DNA from 4 places in the Rhizobium sp. WYJ-E13 genome. Region 3 is predicted to be linked to each of the others. Evidence: riboswitches for the same ligand, from Rfam matches in the RefSeq annotation. Region 3 holds a riboswitch; each other region holds the start of a gene.
What was found. Region 3 has a riboswitch for cobalamin ahead of cobU (bifunctional adenosylcobinamide kinase/adenosylcobinamide-phosphate guanylyltransferase). Riboswitches for the same ligand answer to the same signal wherever they lie in the genome.
Positions count from the first base shown of each region.

Region 1: linked by a shared signal. The riboswitch ahead of bluB (5,6-dimethylbenzimidazole synthase) and the one ahead of cobU (bifunctional adenosylcobinamide kinase/adenosylcobinamide-phosphate guanylyltransferase) in region 3 are both predicted to bind cobalamin.
Region 2: linked by a shared signal. The riboswitch ahead of nrdH (glutaredoxin-like protein NrdH) and the one ahead of cobU (bifunctional adenosylcobinamide kinase/adenosylcobinamide-phosphate guanylyltransferase) in region 3 are both predicted to bind cobalamin.
Region 4: linked by a shared signal. The riboswitch ahead of KQ933_RS11360 (ABC transporter substrate-binding protein) and the one ahead of cobU (bifunctional adenosylcobinamide kinase/adenosylcobinamide-phosphate guanylyltransferase) in region 3 are both predicted to bind cobalamin.

Region 1 is NZ_CP076853.1:1,650,274-1,655,112, reverse strand. It holds gene KQ933_RS08290 (3-deoxy-7-phosphoheptulonate synthase) at 27-1,094, opposite strand; cobalamin riboswitch at 1,398-1,589, shown strand; gene bluB (5,6-dimethylbenzimidazole synthase) at 1,631-2,365, shown strand; gene KQ933_RS08280 (DUF2865 domain-containing protein) at 2,325-3,404, opposite strand; gene KQ933_RS08275 (ribonuclease H) at 3,603-4,136, shown strand; gene KQ933_RS08270 (NADP-dependent malic enzyme) at 4,266-4,839, opposite strand, start outside.
Region 2 is NZ_CP076853.1:3,502,197-3,507,035, reverse strand. It holds gene KQ933_RS17465 (heavy metal translocating P-type ATPase) at 1-1,661, shown strand, start outside; partial or broken gene KQ933_RS17460 (hypothetical protein) at 1,727-1,894, shown strand; cobalamin riboswitch at 2,072-2,297, shown strand; gene nrdH (glutaredoxin-like protein NrdH) at 2,558-2,779, shown strand; gene nrdI (class Ib ribonucleoside-diphosphate reductase assembly flavoprotein NrdI) at 2,793-3,206, shown strand; gene nrdE (class 1b ribonucleoside-diphosphate reductase subunit alpha) at 3,185-4,839, shown strand, end outside.
Region 3 is NZ_CP076853.1:2,354,210-2,359,048, forward strand. It holds gene cobN (cobaltochelatase subunit CobN) at 1-505, opposite strand, end outside; gene cobW (cobalamin biosynthesis protein CobW) at 515-1,561, opposite strand; gene cobU (bifunctional adenosylcobinamide kinase/adenosylcobinamide-phosphate guanylyltransferase) at 1,566-2,075, opposite strand; cobalamin riboswitch at 2,282-2,676, opposite strand; gene KQ933_RS11960 (chloride channel protein) at 2,884-4,674, shown strand; gene KQ933_RS11965 (cobyric acid synthase) at 4,671-4,839, opposite strand, start outside.
Region 4 is NZ_CP076853.1:2,239,290-2,244,128, forward strand. It holds gene KQ933_RS11335 (hypothetical protein) at 1-207, opposite strand, end outside; gene KQ933_RS11340 (hypothetical protein) at 415-594, opposite strand; gene KQ933_RS11345 (helix-turn-helix transcriptional regulator) at 779-1,093, shown strand; gene KQ933_RS11350 (SRPBCC domain-containing protein) at 1,090-1,461, shown strand; gene KQ933_RS11355 (ATP-dependent Clp protease proteolytic subunit) at 1,509-2,129, shown strand; cobalamin riboswitch at 2,475-2,725, shown strand; gene KQ933_RS11360 (ABC transporter substrate-binding protein) at 2,902-3,918, shown strand; gene KQ933_RS11365 (iron ABC transporter permease) at 3,915-4,839, shown strand, end outside.

The DNA of each region.
Region 1 (4,839 bases), 700 kb from region 3:
TAGCCCGCCGCGCTGAATGCGACCACCTAAGCCGCGACGGCGGCCTTGCGGCGGTCGCGGACGGCCTTGGCGAGATCCTCGAGCACATCCACCGACATGTCCCAGCCGATACAGCCGTCAGTGATGGACTGGCCGTAAACCAGCGGCTTGCCGGGCACGAGGTCCTGGCGGCCGGCGACGAGGTTGCTCTCGATCATCATGCCCTTGATGTGGTGGTTGCCCGCGACGATCTGGCCGGCGACGTCTCGGACGACCTTCGGCTGGTTCATCGGGTCCTTGCCGCTGTTGGCGTGGCTGGCATCGATCAGCATGCGCGGGTCGACACTGAGCTTGGTCGCTTCGGCGATCACGGCCTGGACATCGGCCGCTTCATAGTTGGGCCGCTTGCCGCCGCGCAGGATGATGTGGCAGTCCTCGTTGCCGCGGGTGGAGGCAATCGCTGCCTGTCCGTCCTTGGTGACGGCCGGGAAATGGTGCGGCTGGGAAGCGGCCATGATCGCGTCGAGCGCGACACGCGCGCCGCCATCCGTGCCGTTCTTGAAGCCGATCGGGCAGGAGAGACCCGAGGCGAGCTGACGATGGATCTGGCTTTCGGTCGTGCGCGCGCCGATGGCGCCGTAGCTGACGAGATCGGCGATATATTGCGGCGTGATCGTGTCGAGGAATTCGCAGCCGGCCGGCAGGCCCATGGCGTTGATGTCGAGCAGCAGGCGGCGCGCAAGGCGCAGGCCTTCCTCGATACGGTAGGTGCCGTCGAGATGCGGGTCGTTGATCAGGCCTTTCCAGCCGATGGTGGTGCGGGGCTTTTCGAAATAGACGCGCATGACGATTTCGAGATCGCCGGACAGGCGTCGTCGCTGCTCAACGAGCCGGGACGCATATTCACGGGCGGCCGCCGGATCATGGATCGAGCAGGGGCCGATGATGACCAATTGGCGGTCGTCCTTGCCGGTGAGGATGTCGTGGATCGTGTCGCGCGTGCCGGTCACGGTCCTGGTAATCTCGCGGTCACGCGGGATTTCCGAGATGATATCGGCCGGCCTGGTCAGCGGGGTGATCTCGACGATGCGCAGATCATCAATAGTATCAGTCACGGTATGCTCTCCTGTTTGGTCATACCGTGCGGAACGAAAAAAGCCGCCAGGTAGACTAGCGGCTGTTCGGGTTGTCGTCGCGTTGGTTTTGGTTACGCGCAGACCCGCATCCGCTGGAAGCAGCGGTACGAATAAAATCGCGATGCGTAGACGGACGAGATCGACATGCAGGCTATGTAGCGATGCGGAAACCAATTGTCACGCAGAATTTTACAGGTGAGAGCCCCTTACCGGGCAGGGGCGGAGATGCAGTTCCGTTCCAGGCCTATTCGCCGAATTGACTTGCTGCCATGCCGTTTCCACGCCATAGATCGCCCGTCAGGTGCCCGCCGTCACAAGCGGGAGAATCGGGAATCCGGTGCAAGACCGGAACGTGCCCAACGCTGTAAGGCCGACGCTTGCCGCTCAATCACGCCACTGGCCTAAAGGCCGGGAAGGCTGCGGCCAAGTGGATGACGCCAAGTCAGAAGACCGGCCTGGCAAGATAGACCCAACCCGCGCGGACGGCGGGCGGTTGCGTTGTTGGGGATTTGACGATGCGACCCATTGACGATGCCGTTTGCCCGGCATCCAGCTTTTCTGCGGCCGAACGTGAGGCCGTCTATCATGCGATCACGACGCGGCGCGATGTGCGCAGCCAGTTCCTGCCCGATCCCCTGCCGGATGATCTCGTCACGCGATTGCTGATGGCGGCCCATCACGCGCCTTCGGTCGGTTTCATGCAGCCGTGGAATTTCATTCTGGTGAAAAGTGCCGAGGTGAGGGCGCAGGTGCGCGATGCCTTCGCGAAGGCGAATGAGGAAGCGGCCCTGATGTTTACCGCCGAGCGGCGGCAGGCCTATCGCTCGCTGAAGCTCGAAGGCATCGTCGAGGCGCCGCTCGGCATCTGCGTGACTTGTGATCCTACCCGCAGCGGCAGCGTGGTGCTGGGGCGCACGCATAATCCGCGCATGGACAGCTATTCCACCGTCTGCGCCATCCAAAACCTGTGGCTTGCGGCGCGAGCGGAAGGTGTCGGCATCGGCTGGGTCAGCATTTTTCGCGAGGGCGACCTGAAGGAAATCCTCGGCATCCCCGATCATATCGAGGTGGTGGCCTGGCTCTGCGCCGGCTTCGTCGACCGGCTCTATGAGGAGCCGGAACTGGCGGTCAAAGGCTGGCGGCAGCGCATGCCGCTGGAAGATCTCGTCTTCCATGACGGCTGGGGACGATCGGACCGTGAGCCGGTCACTACTGCTGTTGAGGTTGGGGGCCTGACATCGCCGGATTAGCGAGATCGATCTTGCCCTGATCGCCGGCAAGGAATTGCGGGCCGATCTGCCGGACCTTGCTGGCAGAGGGATCATAGGGGCGATCCGCCACCTGCGACTGGGGAGCGGGCGGGGTGCTGGCCGCCTTCGGCGCTTCCGTCTGGATCGTGGTGATCGAGCCCTTCGGCTCGGGCGCCGGCGCATAGGCGGCCTGGCTCTTTCGCATCTGCTCGTAATAGGCAGACAGATTGCAGGAGCAGGCGGATTTTTCGCCAGGTGCACGGGTCTTGTAGGCGAAGGCGTTCTTCATCGCGCTGTAGGGCGCTCCGGTTGCCGTCGAAATCATGTTCGAGGTCTCGGTACTGGAAACGTCGCGATAGAAGAGTTCCGTCTCGACGCCAGGGCACATCTTCGAGCAGGTCGCGGCATCACGGTCGAAATCGACCGAGGTGGCATTGTTGCTGATCGGGAAGAAGCCGCCATCGCAGGTGCGCACGCAGATGGTGCTGACGGGCGAGAGCATTTCGGCGCGCGGCAGGCCATAGCGCTCGCCGCCGCCGAGCGGGATGAACGTGTCGCTGCGCATGGCCTGCTCTTCGATGCTCGGAGCCGGCGCGTAGGCGTCGCCTGCGGCAGGCCCGCTGAAACTGTCGCTGTTGCAGTCATTGTCTTCGAGCGCGGCCATCAGTTCCGCGCGGGCCGCATCGGGGCCGGACTGGCGCAACTCGTTGCGGCGATCCTGAAGGAAGCGGATATTGTCGACCATCCTGGCTTCAGCATGCTCGAGCTCGGCGCAGAAGCCGGCATTGTCGCCGCCAACGACGACCATGCTGCCGGAGGTACAGCCATACCGGCGCAGATCGCTGCGCACCTTGCGCAATTCGAGATTCTGTTCGGCAAGCGCGCCGGCATATTGGCGCATCTCGCTGCTGCTGTTGCCGAAGGTTTGCGGCAGGTCGGCAAGGCGCCCGCGCAGATCCTCACAGATCGCATTGGTCTGCGCCGCCGCAGGAGCCGCGAATGCCAGAAAGAAAACGAGATACAGGTTTCGGCGTTTCACGACGTCGTTCCGAAAAGAGAAAGGCATCTATCAGCGAGTTGCGACTTCAACCCACCGCGCGTTGTCTTAACGTGTTTCCCTTAATAAGCTCGCAGTAATTCCTAGCGTATTTTTGCGATCTTATCCAGCAAGCCAGATACTTCCACTTTCCTGTCTCCTGCAATCACGCGGGAGACCGTTGATATCCAGACAGTTGATATGACAGATATTTTCGACGAATCCCACGCTCGCGAAACGTCCGCAGAAATACCGCACACCCGGCGGGGCCTTCACGTTTTCGTAGACGGTTGTTTTGAACCCGGCGCAAGGCATGGGGGATGGGCCTTCGTCGCCTATCGCGATGGCGTCGAGATCGCCTCCGGCTTTGGCGGTGCAAAGGATTCCTCCAATAACGCGATGGAAGTGACGGCCGTGCTTGAGGCGGCAATCTGGATCAACGGCTCAGCAGCTGATGTAGCGGCAGTCATCTGGTCCGATTCCGCCTATGCCGTCGAAGGCTGCAACAGCTGGCGTCCGATCTGGAGAAACAATGGCTGGAAGAAAAGCAACCCGACCGGCAAGGCCAGAAACCGAGCGATATCAGATGCGAAAATCTGGAAAGCCATCGATATCCAGCTATCCGAGAATTCCCTGATAAGCATTGCCTGGTGCAAGGGCCATTCCGGCGCCGATGGTAACGAACGGGCCGATGCGCTGGCAGATCAGGGACGCCGATCGATACGGCGTGCCTGATTATCCGGATGCTGACGCGCGACCGGCTAAAGCGTGTCGCGATCTTTCAGATTCGCTTGCCACGCTTTAAGTCTTTGTTTTACGCATGTCGTTACCGCAAAACCGCTGCACACTTTTGCGCGACATGCTTTAAGCTGGCTGCGATGCCTCGACGACAGCGAGCGCCGCCATATTGACCACGCCGCGCGAGGTGACCGACGGCGCCAGGATATGCGCCGGCATCGCCGTGCCGAGCAGGATCGGGCCGACATGCAGGCCGTCCGTCATCGACTTGACGACGCCGAGCGTGATGTTGGCGGCATCGAGGTTCGGGAAGATCAGCAGGTTGGCTTCGTCATTCAGCGTGGTGTGCGGCATGACGCGGCGGCGCAGTTCCTCGGAGATGGCGCTTTCGCCATGCATTTCGCCATCGACTTCGAGGTCGGGTGCCGCCTCGCGCACGAGCTGCAGCGCATTGCGCATCTTGGTGGCGCTTTCGGATTCGCGCGAGCCGAAATTCGAATGCGAGACGAGGGCGGCGCGCGGGGTGATGCCGAAGCGCTTGATCTCTTCGGCAGCGAGAACCGTTGCCTCGGCGATGTCTTCTGCCGTCGGATTTAAGGTCACATAGGTGTCGGCGAAAAACGTCGCGCCGCGCTGCGAGATCATCAGGCTGAGAGCCGAGAAATCGCGCACGTTCGGGCGCTTGCCGATGATCTGGCGC
Region 2 (4,839 bases), 1.1 Mb from region 3:
TGATGACAATCGCCGCCGTCGGTGCCGTCATCATCAATGCCGGCGAAGAAGCGGCGACGGTCGTCTTCCTGTTCCTTGTCGGTGAGCTGTTCGAAGGCGTTGCCGCCGGAAAGGCGCGCGCCAGCATCCAGTCGCTGACGACGCTGGTGCCGAAGAATGCGTTGCTCGAAACGGGCGGTGAGGTGAAGGAAGTGCCGGCGGAAACGCTTACCGTCGGCTCAGTCATTCTCGTACGGCCGGGCGATCGGATTTCCGCCGACGGTACGATCCTGTCTGGTGAGAGCGCCATCGACGAAGCGCCGGTGACCGGCGAAAGCACGCCGGTGCGCAAGGGAACCGGCGAGACCGTCTTCGCTGGCACGGTGAATGGCGATGCCGCAGTGCGCATTCGTGTGACGGCCGCTGCCGAGGACAATACGATTGCCCGCGTCGTCAAGCTGGTGGAGGAGGCGCAGGAATCCAAGGCGCCGACGGAGCGCTTCATCGACCGCTTTTCGCGCTATTACACGCCGGGTGTTGTCGTCGTGGCGGTTCTGGTGGCGATCCTGCCGCCGCTGCTGACGGGCGCGGCTTGGGGCGAATGGATCTACAAGGGCCTTGCGATCCTGCTGATCGGTTGCCCTTGCGCGCTCGTCATTTCCACGCCGGCTGCGATTGCCGCTTCTCTTTCGGCGGGTGCGCGCCGCGGGTTGCTGATGAAGGGCGGCGCAGTTCTGGAATCGCTTGGCAAGGTGACGGCCGTTGCCTTCGACAAGACGGGTACGCTGACCGTTGGCAAGCCGCAGGTGACCGATATCATTGCCTTTGGACGCTCTGAGACGCAGGTGCTGTCACGCGCCGCGGTCCTGGAGCAAGCTTCCAGCCATCCGTTGGCGCTGGCGATCCTAAACCGGGCGAAAGCCGATGGTGTACCCATGCCGCCGGCTTTCGAACTTGAGGCGCTGCCGGGCAAGGGTGTGACGGGCAAGGTGGGCGGCGAAACGCTCGATCTCCTGTCGCCGCCGGCTGCGCGTGAGCGTAGAGCGCTGAATGCGGAGCAGGATCAGCAGGTTACCATCCTGAATGGCGCGGGCAAAAGTGTTTCGGTGCTGCTGATCGATGGCGTCGCTGCCGGCCTGATCGCCATGCGCGACGAGCCACGCGAGGACGCAAAGAGCGGCCTTGCGACGCTGAAGGCGGCCGGTGTGCGGGCCATCATGCTGACCGGTGATAACAAGCGCACGGCAGCCGCCGTTGCCGGTGATCTCGGCATCGACTGGCGCGGCGAGCTGCTGCCGCAGGACAAGCAGCGCATCGTCGGCGAATTGAAGAAGGAAGGGCTTTTCGTCGCCAAGGTCGGTGACGGCATCAACGATGCGCCGGCGCTTGCTGCTGCCGATGTCGGCATCGCCATGGGCGGCGGCACCGACGTGGCGCTGGAAACGGCGGATGCGGCGGTGCTGCATGGACGTGTCGGCGACGTGGCGCGCATGATCGACCTTTCGAAGCGGACGATGCGCAATATCATGCAGAACATCACCATCGCGCTCGGGCTGAAGGCAGTGTTTCTCGTCACCACTATAGCCGGCATTACCGGCCTGTGGCCGGCGATCCTGGCGGATACGGGCGCGACCGTGCTGGTGACGATGAATGCGCTTCGCCTTCTTCGGATGAAGACATAAAGATTTCTCTATATCATCCTGCGATTGGATGCGGCAGTGCATGCTTGCCGCATCGTGGTTCCACGACCGAACTTCTGATGTTGGCGCGCGAGCGCCTGACGAATGGGCAGCTTTGGATCAACGCCGATTGCGGTCTGAAGACGCGTAAATGGGAGGAGGTTCGCCCAGCGCTCGTCAACATGGTGGCGGCTGCTCGATTGTTGCGCGGTGCCGCAGCAACGACCCGCGCATGAGCGCCTAGTCGATTCCTGGGGGAGCCGGCTATATGCCGGCTTTCACCTTTGAGGCCTCCTCCACAGCCTGTTTTCTTTAACCATTCGTTAACCACGTTTTTCACAGGAATGCAGCGATTTCAAACATTCCGTAGCGCGATGTACAAACCATCCGTTGACGCAAACCGGGATTCGCGTACTATATCTAGTGTTCAAGGTTCCTTCGATTCGTGAGGGTCGGGGGCTAAGACGGGAATACGGTGCGTTTCGCCATGACGGCGCGACAAAGCCGGAGCTGCCCCCGCAACTGTAAGCGGCGAGCAACTGTCCGATTTCAGGTCACTGAGGCATGAGGCTTTGGGAAGGCTGGGGCAGGGGCTTCGACCCGTAAGCCAGGAGACCTGCCTTGAATAAAACGTCCACGGGCGGGGTGTCCGGAAAGTCGCGTGCATGAAAGCGGAATCCATCCGTGCTGTTACGCTGCCCCGAACGTCCTCATGAGCACTTCGGGGTTGAAGTTATGTCGAGAACGTCAAGGCCGCCGCCCGCGCAAATCCTGCAAGGGATAATTTCAGGCGTTTAAGCGCCGACTCTGCAAGATCATCGTCAAGCGTTACCCCGGACGCCGCAAGGCGCCCGTGCCCTGTACTGCGTCCGAAATTCATTGACATCACGAGGAACATGATGAGCGTTACCGTTTACAGCAAGCCTGCCTGCGTTCAGTGCACCGCCACCTATCGCGCCCTCGACCGTCTGGGCGTCGACTATCAGATCATCGATATTTCCGAGGATGCCGACGCGCTCGATCGCGTTCGCGGCATGGGCTACATGCAGGTTCCGGTCGTCGTTGCCGGCGAGAACCACTGGGCGGGCTTCCGTCCCGACATGATCAGCGCGCTCTCCTAATTGGAGAAGAGCGATGGGCCTGATCGTCTACTATTCCAGCCGGTCCGAGAATACCCATCGTTTCGTCGAGAAGCTGGGACTGCGCGCGGCGCGCATTCCCCTCAGTGCTGAAGACATCCACATTCGCGAACCCTACGTGCTGATCTCGCCCACCTATTGCGGGGATGGCGGCCCAGGGATCGTAAAGGGAGCCGTGCCCAAGCAGGTAATCCGCTTCCTCAACGATGCGGAAAACCGCTCCAATATCCGCGGCGTGATTGCAGCGGGCAACAGCAATTTCGGCGAGACCTACGGGCTTGCCGGCGACGTGATCTCGCAGAAGTGCCGGGTGCCCTACCTCTACAGGTTCGAGCTTCTGGGAACTGCCGAGGATGTCGCCAATGTCAAAGACGGGATGGGACGATTTTGGACACGGGAACGAACCTGACGCGGGATGCGGGTGTAAAACCGCTAAAGGCCGTGGAAGCGCTGGACTATCATGCGCTGAACGCGATGCTGAACCTCTATGACGATGAGGGCAAGATCCAGCTCGACAAGGATCGCATGGCGGCAAAGCAGTATTTCCTGCAGCATGTGAACCAGAACACGGTGTTCTTCCATAATCTCAAGGAGAAGCTCGATTATCTGGTGACCGAAGGCTATTACGAGCAGGACGTACTCGATCAGTATTCCTTCAATTTCGTCCGCGATCTGTTCGACGAAGCCTATGCCAAGAAGTTCCGGTTCCCGACCTTCCTCGGCGCCTTCAAATATTACACCAGCTACACGCTGAAGACCTTCGACGGTAAGCGCTATCTCGAGCGCTACGAGGACCGTATCTGCATGGTGGCGCTGGCGCTTGCCAGAGGCAATGAACAGCTGGCACGCGATCTGATGGAAGAGATCATTACCGGCCGTTTCCAGCCGGCAACGCCGACCTTCCTCAATGCCGGCAAGAAGCAGCGCGGCGAACTCGTCTCCTGCTTCCTGCTGCGCGTCGAAGACAATATGGAATCGATCGGCCGCTCCATCAATTCGGCGCTGCAGCTTTCCAAGCGCGGCGGCGGCGTGGCGTTGTCGCTGACGAACATTCGTGAGGCCGGTGCGCCGATCAAACAGATCGAAAACCAGTCTTCCGGCATCATCCCCGTCATGAAGCTGCTCGAGGACTCGTTCTCCTATGCCAATCAGCTCGGCGCGCGACAGGGTGCGGGCGCGGTTTATCTCAACGCGCATCACCCTGATATCATGCGCTTTCTCGATACCAAGCGCGAAAATGCCGATGAGAAGATCCGCATCAAGACGCTGTCACTCGGCGTCGTCGTGCCTGATATCACTTTCGAACTCGCCAAGAACAATGAGGACATGTATCTCTTCTCGCCCTATGACGTGGAGCGGGTCTATGGCGTGCCCTTCACCGAGATCTCGGTGACGGAAAAGTATCGCGAGATGGTGGCGGATGCCCGTATCACCAAGAAGAAGATCAAGGCGCGCGAATTCTTCCAGGTGATCGCCGAAATCCAGTTTGAGAGCGGCTATCCCTACATCATGTTCGAAGACACGGTGAACCGGGCAAACCCGATTGCCGGGCGTATCAGCATGAGCAACCTCTGCTCGGAAATCCTGCAGGTGAGCGAGGCCAGCGAATTCAACGACGACCTTTCCTACAAGACGATGGGCAAGGATATCTCCTGCAATCTTGGCTCACTGAACATCGCGATGGCGATGGATTCGTCCGATTTCGGCAAGACGATCGAGATCTCGATCCGCGCGCTGACGGCCGTTTCCGATATGAGCCATATCTCCTCGGTTCCGTCGATCGAGAAGGGCAATGACGACAGCCATGCGATCGGCTTGGGACAGATGAACCTGCATGGCTATCTCGCCCGCGAGTGCATCCATTACGGTTCGGAAGAGGGCGTCGATTTTACCAATATCTATTTCTACACGGTGACCTATCACGCACTGCGCGCCTCCAACCGTCTGGCGCTCGAACGTGGTGCGAGCTTCAAGGGTTTCGAGAATTCGAAATATGCCTCGGGCGACTATTTCGACAAATATACCGGGCAGGAATGGAAGCC
Region 3 (4,839 bases):
CCGGCGCCGGCTTCTCCGCTCCAGACAGCATCGCCGCCGCATAGGCAAGAAAGCCCCGCGCGTTAGCGTCTCCACCCTCGATCAGATAGCCCCATAGCGCATTGAGATCTTCAAGCGCCACATTCGAAAACGGCGTCAGCCCGGCATCCGGCTTGGAATCCCCCGGCAACACCGCAATCATCGCACCACTGCGCGCTGCCACCGCATGCAACGCCTCCAGCGCATAGTGGAAATAGCTCGCCCCACCCAGCGCCCGCACGATGATCAGCTTCGCATGCCGCGCCGTGCGTTCAACGTAAGTATCGACCGACATCGGATGCTTCAGGCTCATCAGGCTCGCAAGCCGCAGCGAATGCCCGGCCGCCCCGCCGGCATGCGCCGCGGCAATTGCCGCAAGCTCGGTGTCGGCAGCCGACAGGAACAGGATATCGCCCGGCGACTGGCCGAGGTCGATTGCCTCGTCCCCGTCGCTGATCGTTCCCTGCTGGGCCAGAAGCAGATGCATTTTATATCCTCATGCGAGCGCTTCGATCGCCTTGCGCACCGCGTCCTGATCCATCTCGTGCAGGCCGATGACAACGAGACGCGTGCTGCGCGTTTCACCCGATGCCCAGGCGCGGTCGAAATACTGGTCGATACGGACACCCACGGCCTGCAGCTGCAGGCGCATCGGCTTGCCGGAGACGTCGATGAAGCCCTTGAGGCGCAGCACGTCATGCTCGGCAATGATGCCCTTCAGCTTCTCGACGAAACCGGCCGTGTCCGAGATCGCACCAAGCTCGACGACGAAACTGTCGAATTCGTCGTGATCGTGGGGCTTACCGTCCTCATGCTCCAGCTCGTGATGGGACTTGCGGTTGACGACGTCGTCTTCCGTGCCGATGCCGAGGCCGAGCAGCACGCTTGCCGGCACATCGCCATTCCTGGCCTCGATCATCACAGGCTTGCGGGCAATGCGCGAGGCAACCTCGCTCTTCACGCGGCCGAGGCCATCGCTGTCGATAAGATCGGTCTTATTGAGCACGATCAGGTCGGCGCAGGTCAGCTGATCTTCGAAAAGCTCTTCGATCGGGCTTTCATGATCGAGCGATTCATCCTCGACGCGGCGCGCATCGACGGCATCGTGGTCATCGGCAAAACGACCAGCGGCGACAGCGGCACTATCGACGACGGTGATGACGCCATCGACGGTGACTTCGCTGCGAATATCCGGCCAGTTGAAGGCGGCCACCAGCGGCTGCGGCAAAGCGAGGCCCGAGGTTTCGATGACGATATGGTCCGGACGCTGATCGCGCTCCAGAAGCTTCGTCATGGTCGGAATGAAATCGTCGGCGACCGTGCAGCAGATGCAGCCATTGGTGAGCTCGATAATATCGTCTTCGGTGCAATTCTCCGCCCCGCAGCCCTTCAGCACATCGCCATCGACGCCGAGATCACCGAACTCGTTGATGATGAGCGCGATCTTCTTGCCCCCGGCATTGGTGAGCAGGTTGCGGATCATGGTCGTCTTGCCGGCGCCGAGGAAGCCGGTGATGACGGTCGCGGGAATTTTCTGCTGCATGGAACTAACCCTTCATTTTCAGCGGCAATCCTGCCGCGATAAAATAGACGTCGTCGGCCTCTGCCGCGATCATCTGGTGCAGCCGGCCGGCATGGTCGCGAAACTCGCGCGCCATGCGGTTTTCGGGCACGATGCCGAGGCCGACTTCATTGGAAACGATGACGAGCCGCGCCTTTGCGTCAGGGAGAAAGGCGGCGAGCGATGCGGACTGCGCAGCGATATCGCGCCCCTCCATCATCAGGTTGGTGAGCCAGAGCGTCAGGCAGTCGACCAGGATTGCCCTGCCCTCGCCATCGATGGCCGCAAGGCGCTCCATGAGATCGAGCGGCTCCTCATGCGTGGTCCAGGAGGGACCGCGATCGGCCTTGTGCTGGTCGATACGCGCCTGCATCTCCCCGTCCCACGCCCGGCCGGTGGCGATGTAGTGGCGGTCGAGGCCGCTGGCTGTCACGAGATTTTCGGCGAAGCGGGATTTGCCGGAGCGCGCGCCGCCGAGGATGAAGGTGGCGGTCATGCGCAAACGCTCCTATGAGAGAGGATGCGGCGGCTTGTTCTAAGTGTACTTTCCTTGGCGACAGAGGGGGGTGCCACAGACTCGACGCAAGAGGCCGAAAGCACCGCACCGACGCCTCCCAATCGCACCGCCAAAGGCAGCACCGAACCATATCCTTCAGCCAAAACAACCTCCGTGCTGGCAGCGGGCAAAACACCCAGTTGGGCACTATGCCCGGCACGGATGGCAGGTCTCCTGGCTCGCAGTTGTCGGCCGCGACAGGGGCAACCGTTTCCGGTCGCCCCTGATCGTGCCAGCGGATCTGCCTCGCCTTCCCGGCTGCATCTCGTGAAAAGGCGGACGATTCGTAGAAAGAGAGGCGTCCTGCCCCGGCTGATCACGGTGCATTTCCAGTGGCTTTTCCGGCGCCTGTTCCACCTTGCCCGCCCGCAGGATGCGGGCCGTCGGCGCGGCAGTCGAAATGCCGGACGGAAGACCCTGACTGCTCTACAGTCGCGGGGTCGGCTGTGATGAAGGCCCCCGACTTGGGTCCGCCTCGTCACATTCCCTTTTCATCCGGAAGGCGTCAGGCCGATCCGGAACCATCCATTATGTGGTTTCATGGTTAGGCGCGCGCAACCCCCATGTCAATTGCCCCGCACTGTGCCAGAGAGGTTCATCTCTACTTACACTACCAAGATTATCGTGTTTATTCAAAATCTTATGTCATAGAAACTTTACTGCCCGGCCGGTATTTAGCCGCAATTGGCAGGCATGCGGTGCCGCCTGCCACCCTTGACCGCCGCTCCTGTCGCCTAGTTCTCCTATGATGCTCTCCCGAATGGATATCCGCCGCTTCCGGCCCTTCACAACCATATTCGATTTGGGACGCCTGCGCGCCCTCGCCAGACAAAGTGAAATAGGCCTGGTCTTTGCCGGCGCGCTGGTCGGCATCGCTGCGGGGCTGGCGGTCAGCGCCATGAGTTTCGTGTCCGAGGCAATGCACCGGTTGATCTTCGGCATCGAAACCGAAACCCGGCTCAGCGCTTCGCAGATCGACAACCAGTTCCTGCTGATGACGGCGCCTTTCGCCGGCGGTATCCTACTCGGCTTGTTGTTCTTCATCCTCGCCAAGTGGCGCAAGAAGCCGATGGTCGACCCGATCGAGGCCAATGCGCTGCATGGCGGTCGCCTGTCTTTGACAGACAGCATTCTCGTCGCCGTCCAGAACATCATCTCCAACGGCTTCGGCGCCTCGGTCGGTCTGGAAGCCGGCTATACGCAGCTTGCAGCCGGCATCGCCTCGAAATTCGGCCTGAAACTGCAACTGCGCCGCGCCGATCTGCGCGTGCTTGTCGGCTGCGGCGCTGCCGGCGCCATCGCGGCCGCCTTCAATGCGCCGCTGACCGGCGCGTTCTACGCCTTCGAGCTCATCATCGGCACATACGCCATCGTCTCGCTGACACCGGTCGTCGTTGCAGCCCTGGTCGCCACACTGGTTGCACGCCTGCTTGCCGGTAGCGATTTCATCATCGATGTCGGCAGTTTCGGCGCTGTCCAGCCGGCCGATTACGTGCCGGCGATCGCACTCGGCGCCTTCTGCGCCGGCATTGGCATCCTGCTCATGCAGGGCGTCGCCTTCGTCGAGGAACTGGCACGAAAGAGCTCCGTCCCGCTGCCCTTTCGCCCGGCGCTCGGCGGCATCGTCGTCGGCCTGCTGGCGCTGGTCTCGCCGCAGATTCTGGCCGCCGGACATGGCGCACTGCATCTGAACCTCGCCAACGAAGTAACGATCCCCGCCCTTATCAGCCTGTTTTTGCTGAAATCGGTCGCTTCGGCTGTCTCGATCGGCTCCGGCTTCAGGGGCGGCCTGTTCTTCGCTTCACTCTTCATGGGCGCGCTGCTCGGCAAGCTCTTTGCCTATTCCGCCCCCTATTTTGCCGATGCGACGCTGACCCCCGTCATCTATGCCGTGGTCGGCATGAGTTCGCTTGCCGTCGCCGTCATCGGCGGGCCGCTGACCATGACCTTCCTCGCACTGGAGATTACCGGCGACTTTCCGATCACCGCCCTCGTGCTCGCCGCCGTCATCACTTCCTCGCTCGTGGTTCGCACCACCTTCGGCTACTCCTTCGCCACATGGCGTTTCCACCTGCGCGGCGAGAGCATCCGCAGCGCCCATGATGTCGGCTGGATCCGCAACCTGACCGTCGACAAGCTGATGCGCGCCGATGTGAAGACGGCTAAAAACAGCATGACGCTCGGCGACTTCAAGACGGCCTACCCGATCGGCTCGACTCAGCGCGTCATCCTTGTTGACGATCAGGACAAATATGCAGGTCTGGTGCTCGTCCCGGAAATCTACGCAAATCCCACCAGCGCGCAGGACGAAGCCCAGAATCTCGCCGATTTCATCCGCTATAAAAACGATTTCCTGCAGCCGCAGATGAACGCCAAGCAGGCAGCCGCGATCTTCGACAAGACCGAAAGCGAAGCACTCGCCGTCGTCAACAACATGATCGAGCGCAAGGTGATCGGCCAGCTCAGCGAAAGCCACACACTACGCCGCTACAGCGAAGAACTCGACCGCCGCCGCCGCGAAGTTTCAGGCGAGATTTAGAGTAGGCCGGCAAGAAAGCGGTCATCGAGAGTGCGCTCAAGCTCCGCGGCAACGTCGTCCAGCGCCTGATCGACGCTTTGGCGATAGTTCGCCCGCTCTCCTGAAAGCCCGAAGCTTTCGAGAAGCCTGCCCCGATAGGCATCCGAACCGAACAGGCCGTGCAGA
Region 4 (4,839 bases), 110 kb from region 3:
GACATTGTGCGACCGGCCGGCCAGCGGCACATCGCCCTGCCTGCCGTCGGCAATCAGCAGGCGCCACCCCCAAGGTTTTGCCGACGACAGGTTCTCTCCATCGCGGGCGATGGTCCCCACATATTTGCCGTCGACGGTCAGGTGGAAAACGCTCGGCTCGCCTGACGGCACAAGCGCGAAATTCGCGCCTTCCTGATGTCCAATCATGGCACTGCTCCAACTGATGATGATCAGCGATCCGAACCGCCGCCTCGCGCCGTTGTTCCCGAGCCCATGCTTCTGAAAAGCCGCTACTTCCGAAAGCAAGTCACCATGAGGCGACGGCAAGAGATCCGAACGTGATGATCACGGCAACAAGCAGCACCAGCCCGATATAGATCGACATATATCTGACCCGGTATTTCGTCGCCGGCGTCATGGCGCAGCTCCGGGAGGCGGCTCATCCTCGCCGGGATCGGGCACCGGCTGATCATCGCCCTGCTTGTCGGGCATCGGCTCCTTAACGGGCGGAGCGGGTTTTCCGGGTGGCGGAACGGGGGCTGACGGATGAGGATCGGGTGCCAGAACCTTGATCGCTGTGGGAGGATTCGCCATGGCCTTATTCTCCGGCTTGCGTGAAGAGCTCGCATGCAAAAGCCCAACGAGGCCGGGCCTGCGATGTTCCAGAGGCGCGGCCTTTTTCCGCCCGACGGAGACCTCGGCGCTCGCATCGGGTTCGCAAGACGCGCAGATGACGCAAGCCCTTGCGAATCACATAAGTCTGTGCTTATGCGTCATCATGATGCAACACGACATTTTCCGCGCCCTCGCGGACCCGACACGCCGCACGATCTTCGAGAAACTGGCGACCGGCAGCATGAATGCCAGCGCGCTTCGCCAAGGCATGGATATCAGCCAGCCGGCGATGTCCCAGCATCTCGCCGTGCTGCGAGCGGCAAGGCTGGTGCGCGAACAGAAGGAGGGTCGTTTCGTGAATTACGAGGTCGACCCCGAGGGGCTCACCCTCATCGCCCAATGGCTGGCGAAATATCGCGCCTACTGGCCGGCCCGCATCGATGATCTCAAGCTCTTGCTGAAGGATATGGATCAATGAACGAGGTGAAAGCCAAGGTGAAAGCCAAGCAACAACAAAGCGGCTTCGAACAGACATATGAGTTGGATGCGCCACTGGAAAAGGTCTGGCGCGCGATCAGCATCGCGGAATTCCGGGAGAAATGGCTGCCGAAGGAGGCGCTTGCCGATCCGCAATCGCTCTCCGAGACACCGAGCAAGGAAATCCGCTACCGATTGCGCGACGATGCCCCGCCCTATCTCGAAAGCACCGTCACCTTCACGATCGCCGCGAACGCATCCGGCGGAACCAGTCTGCGCATCGTCCACGAGCTGACCGGAGCCACTTTCGAGCGGCTTTCGAGATCGGTCGCCAACAACAACGGGCAGACCATGATGCTCGCCGCCTGACGCGGCAGGCCTTTCCCCTCATAACTCTGGAAGATTGGAGTTCGCCGATGCGCGAAACGATGCAACTCGTCCCTATGGTCGTCGAACAATCCTCGAGAGGTGAGCGATCCTTCGACATCTATTCCCGGCTCCTGCGAGAGCGGATCATCTTTCTGAACGGCGAGATCAACGACACCGTTTCGGCCCTCGTCTGCGCCCAACTGCTGTTCCTCGAAGCCGAAAATCCAAAAAAGCCCATCAATCTCTATATCAATTCGCCTGGCGGCGTCGTGACCAGCGGCTTTGCCATGTACGACACGATGCGCTTCATCCGCGCGCCGGTGCACACGCTCTGCATGGGAACGGCCCGCTCCATGGGCTCCTTCCTGCTGATGGCCGGTCAGCCGGGAGAGCGGTATGCCCTTCCGAATGCCAGCATCCTCATCCACCAGCCCCTCGGCGGCTTCCAGGGCCAGGCCTCCGACATGCTCATCCATGCGGAGGAAATCAGGAAGACGAAGCAGCTCATGACGCGCCTCTACGCCGAACATTGCGGCCGATCCTATGAGGAGTTCGAGCAGGCAATGGATCGCGATCGCTTCATGACGGCGCAAGAGGCCGTGGAATGGGGCCTGATCGACCGCATCCTGCAGGATCGCGAAGAGATGACGGACGTCGCGCCACAATAGCCATCGGCTGCTTTGAAGGGGCTCGGCTCACCAATCGCTGTCGATGGCTTGCGTCATACGCCACCATCCTGTCACGATGAAGAGCCGGCCAGACATCAGACGAGGCCCGCGCCCAATTTCTCAAAAATCCGACAGCCGGGACTGGACAACGCAGGTGTAACCTTATAACAGTGGCTATGTAATGTTATTACATTTAGGGAGATTTCATGTACCGGCGCCCTTTCACTGTCTCCGCAGTCGCCACCGCGCTCACATCCGCCGCCGCGCGGCTCGGGCGTCAGCCACCAAGGCGGCGTCGGATCCGACACACTTCGCATTCCGGTGCTTGACGTCGCCCACGGCGGCGTCATAGATCGGGGCGACGGTTCCCCGAAGAGAACTCCGACGGGAATAATAGGGAACACGGTGAGGACGACCCAAGAGGGACCGAGACCGTGGCTGCCCCCGCAACTGTAAGCGGATTGTCGATCTCGGGGTTGATCGCTTTAGCGATCATGCCCTCGGCCTCAGGGCCGTGCCACTGCGATGTCGCGGGAAGGCAGATGACCGGCACATATTCGCGAGCCAGGAGACCTGCCGTCGATCACGATCCAATCAGCCGGGCGGGGATGCCCGACAAGGAGCAGACATGATTGACAAGACCCCTCTCCACCTGCCGCCATCCATCCGTCTCGATTGGACGATCCGCCGCTAGCTTGCCGCTCGCCGGCTTCGTTCGCGCTTTCGCGCACCGGCATCCGCCAGCCCTTTTCCTTCTGATCGAGAGTTTCCCATGCGACAGCGTCTGAAGAGCTTTTCCCTCGCGCTCGGGCTGGCCGGCTTTGCTGCGCCCGCCTTTGCCGCCACCCAATATCCCCTCACCCTCACCAATTGCGGCCAGCAGGTCACCTTCGAAAAAGCGCCGGCCAGGATCGTTTCGATCGGCCAGGGCATGACCGAAGTGCTGTTCTCGCTCGGCCTTGCCGACAAGATCGCCGGCACCGCCGTCTGGGTCGGCCCGGTCCTGCCGCAATATGCCGATGTCAACAGCAGGATCAAACGGCTGGCCGACAATGACCCGAGCTTCGAATCCGTCGTCGGCGCGGAGCCCGATCTTGTGACTGCCGAATTCGAATGGCATGTCGGCACGCAAGGCTCCGTCGGCAAGCGCGAGCAGTTCAAGGATCTCGGCATCAACACCTATGTCGCGCCGGCCGATTGCGTCGCCAAGATCAACACCGATGGCGGTGATGGCGTGCGCAAGGAACTGTTCACGATGGACCTGATCTATCAGGAAATCGCCGAACTCTCCGAGATCTTCGACGTGAAAGACCGCGGCGACGCACTGATTGCCGACCTGAAAAAGCGCGAGGCCGATGCCGCGGCCTCCGTCGCTGGTGCTGCCGCCAAGAACCTGCCTGTCGTATTCTGGTTCTCCAGCAAGGAGGTCGAGGGCGATGCCTTCATCGCCGGCAAGAACAGCGCGCCGGCCTATATCCTGAAAACGCTCGGCGCGAAGAACGTCGTGACGACTGAAGAGGAATGGCCCCTCGTCGGCTGGGAAACGATTACGCAGGCCAATCCTTCCGTCATCGTCATCGCCACCATGGACCGCCGCCGCTATGCCGCCGACGATCCCAGGGTGAAGGTGGATTTCCTGGAGAATGATCCGGTCACCAGGGAACTGGATGCGGTGAAAAACAAGCGCTTTATCATGATGGACGCGCAGTCGATGAACCCGACGATCCGCACGATCGACGGCATCGAAACGCTGGCAAAGGGCATCAAGTCCTTCGGTCTGACACAGTGAGCCAGGCGCTTTCGCCACAGAGGACATGGTGGGCGCTTGCCGCGCTCACCATCGCCGCCGTCATCCTGCTCGCACTGATGATCAGCCTTGCCGTGTCGATCGGCGAGATCGCCATCCCGCTCGCCACCACGGCAAAGGCGGTCTCCAACCGCCTGTTCGGCACGGCGTTCGAGCTCAGCCGCATCCATCAGGGCATCATCTGGGATTACCGCCTCAGCCGCGCGCTGGTGGCGGCAAGCGCCGGTGCGTCGCTGGCGCTTTGCGGCGCGATCCTGCAGGCGCTGCTGCGCAACCCGCTCGCCGAACCCTATGTGCTCGGCATCTCCGCCGGCGCATCGACGGGGGCCGTCTGCGTCATGATAGCAGGCCTCGGTTATGGCGTACTGGGCCTGTCGAGCGGGGCCTTCATCGGCGCGGTCGCCGCCTTCCTGCTGGTCGGCGTGCTGGCGGCCGGTGCCGGCGGCACCAGCGAGCGCATCATTCTCTGCGGCGTGGCGGGCTCGCAGCTTTTCAATGCGCTGACCTCCTATATCGTCACCACCTCGGCCAATGCCGAACAGGCCCGCGGCGTGCTCTTCTGGCTCTTGGGATCGCTGAGCGGCGTGCGCTGGCCGGATGTCTATCTTTCCGTGCCCATCGCCGTGATCGGCTTCATCCTCTGCCTCGCGCATGTGCGTGCGCTCGATGCCTTCGCCTTCGGCACGGATGCCGCAGCCGCGCTCGGCGTCCCGGTGCGCCGGGTGCAGTTCACCCTGCTCGCCGTCACGGCCGCGATGACGGCGAGCGTCGTCAGCATGGTCGGCTCCATCGGCTTCGTCGGCCTCGTCATTCCCCATGCCGCCCGCTTCCTCGTCGGGCCGGCGCATGGCCGCCTGCTGCCGGCGACCGCGCTTGGCGGCGCGCTCTTCATGGTCGGCGCCG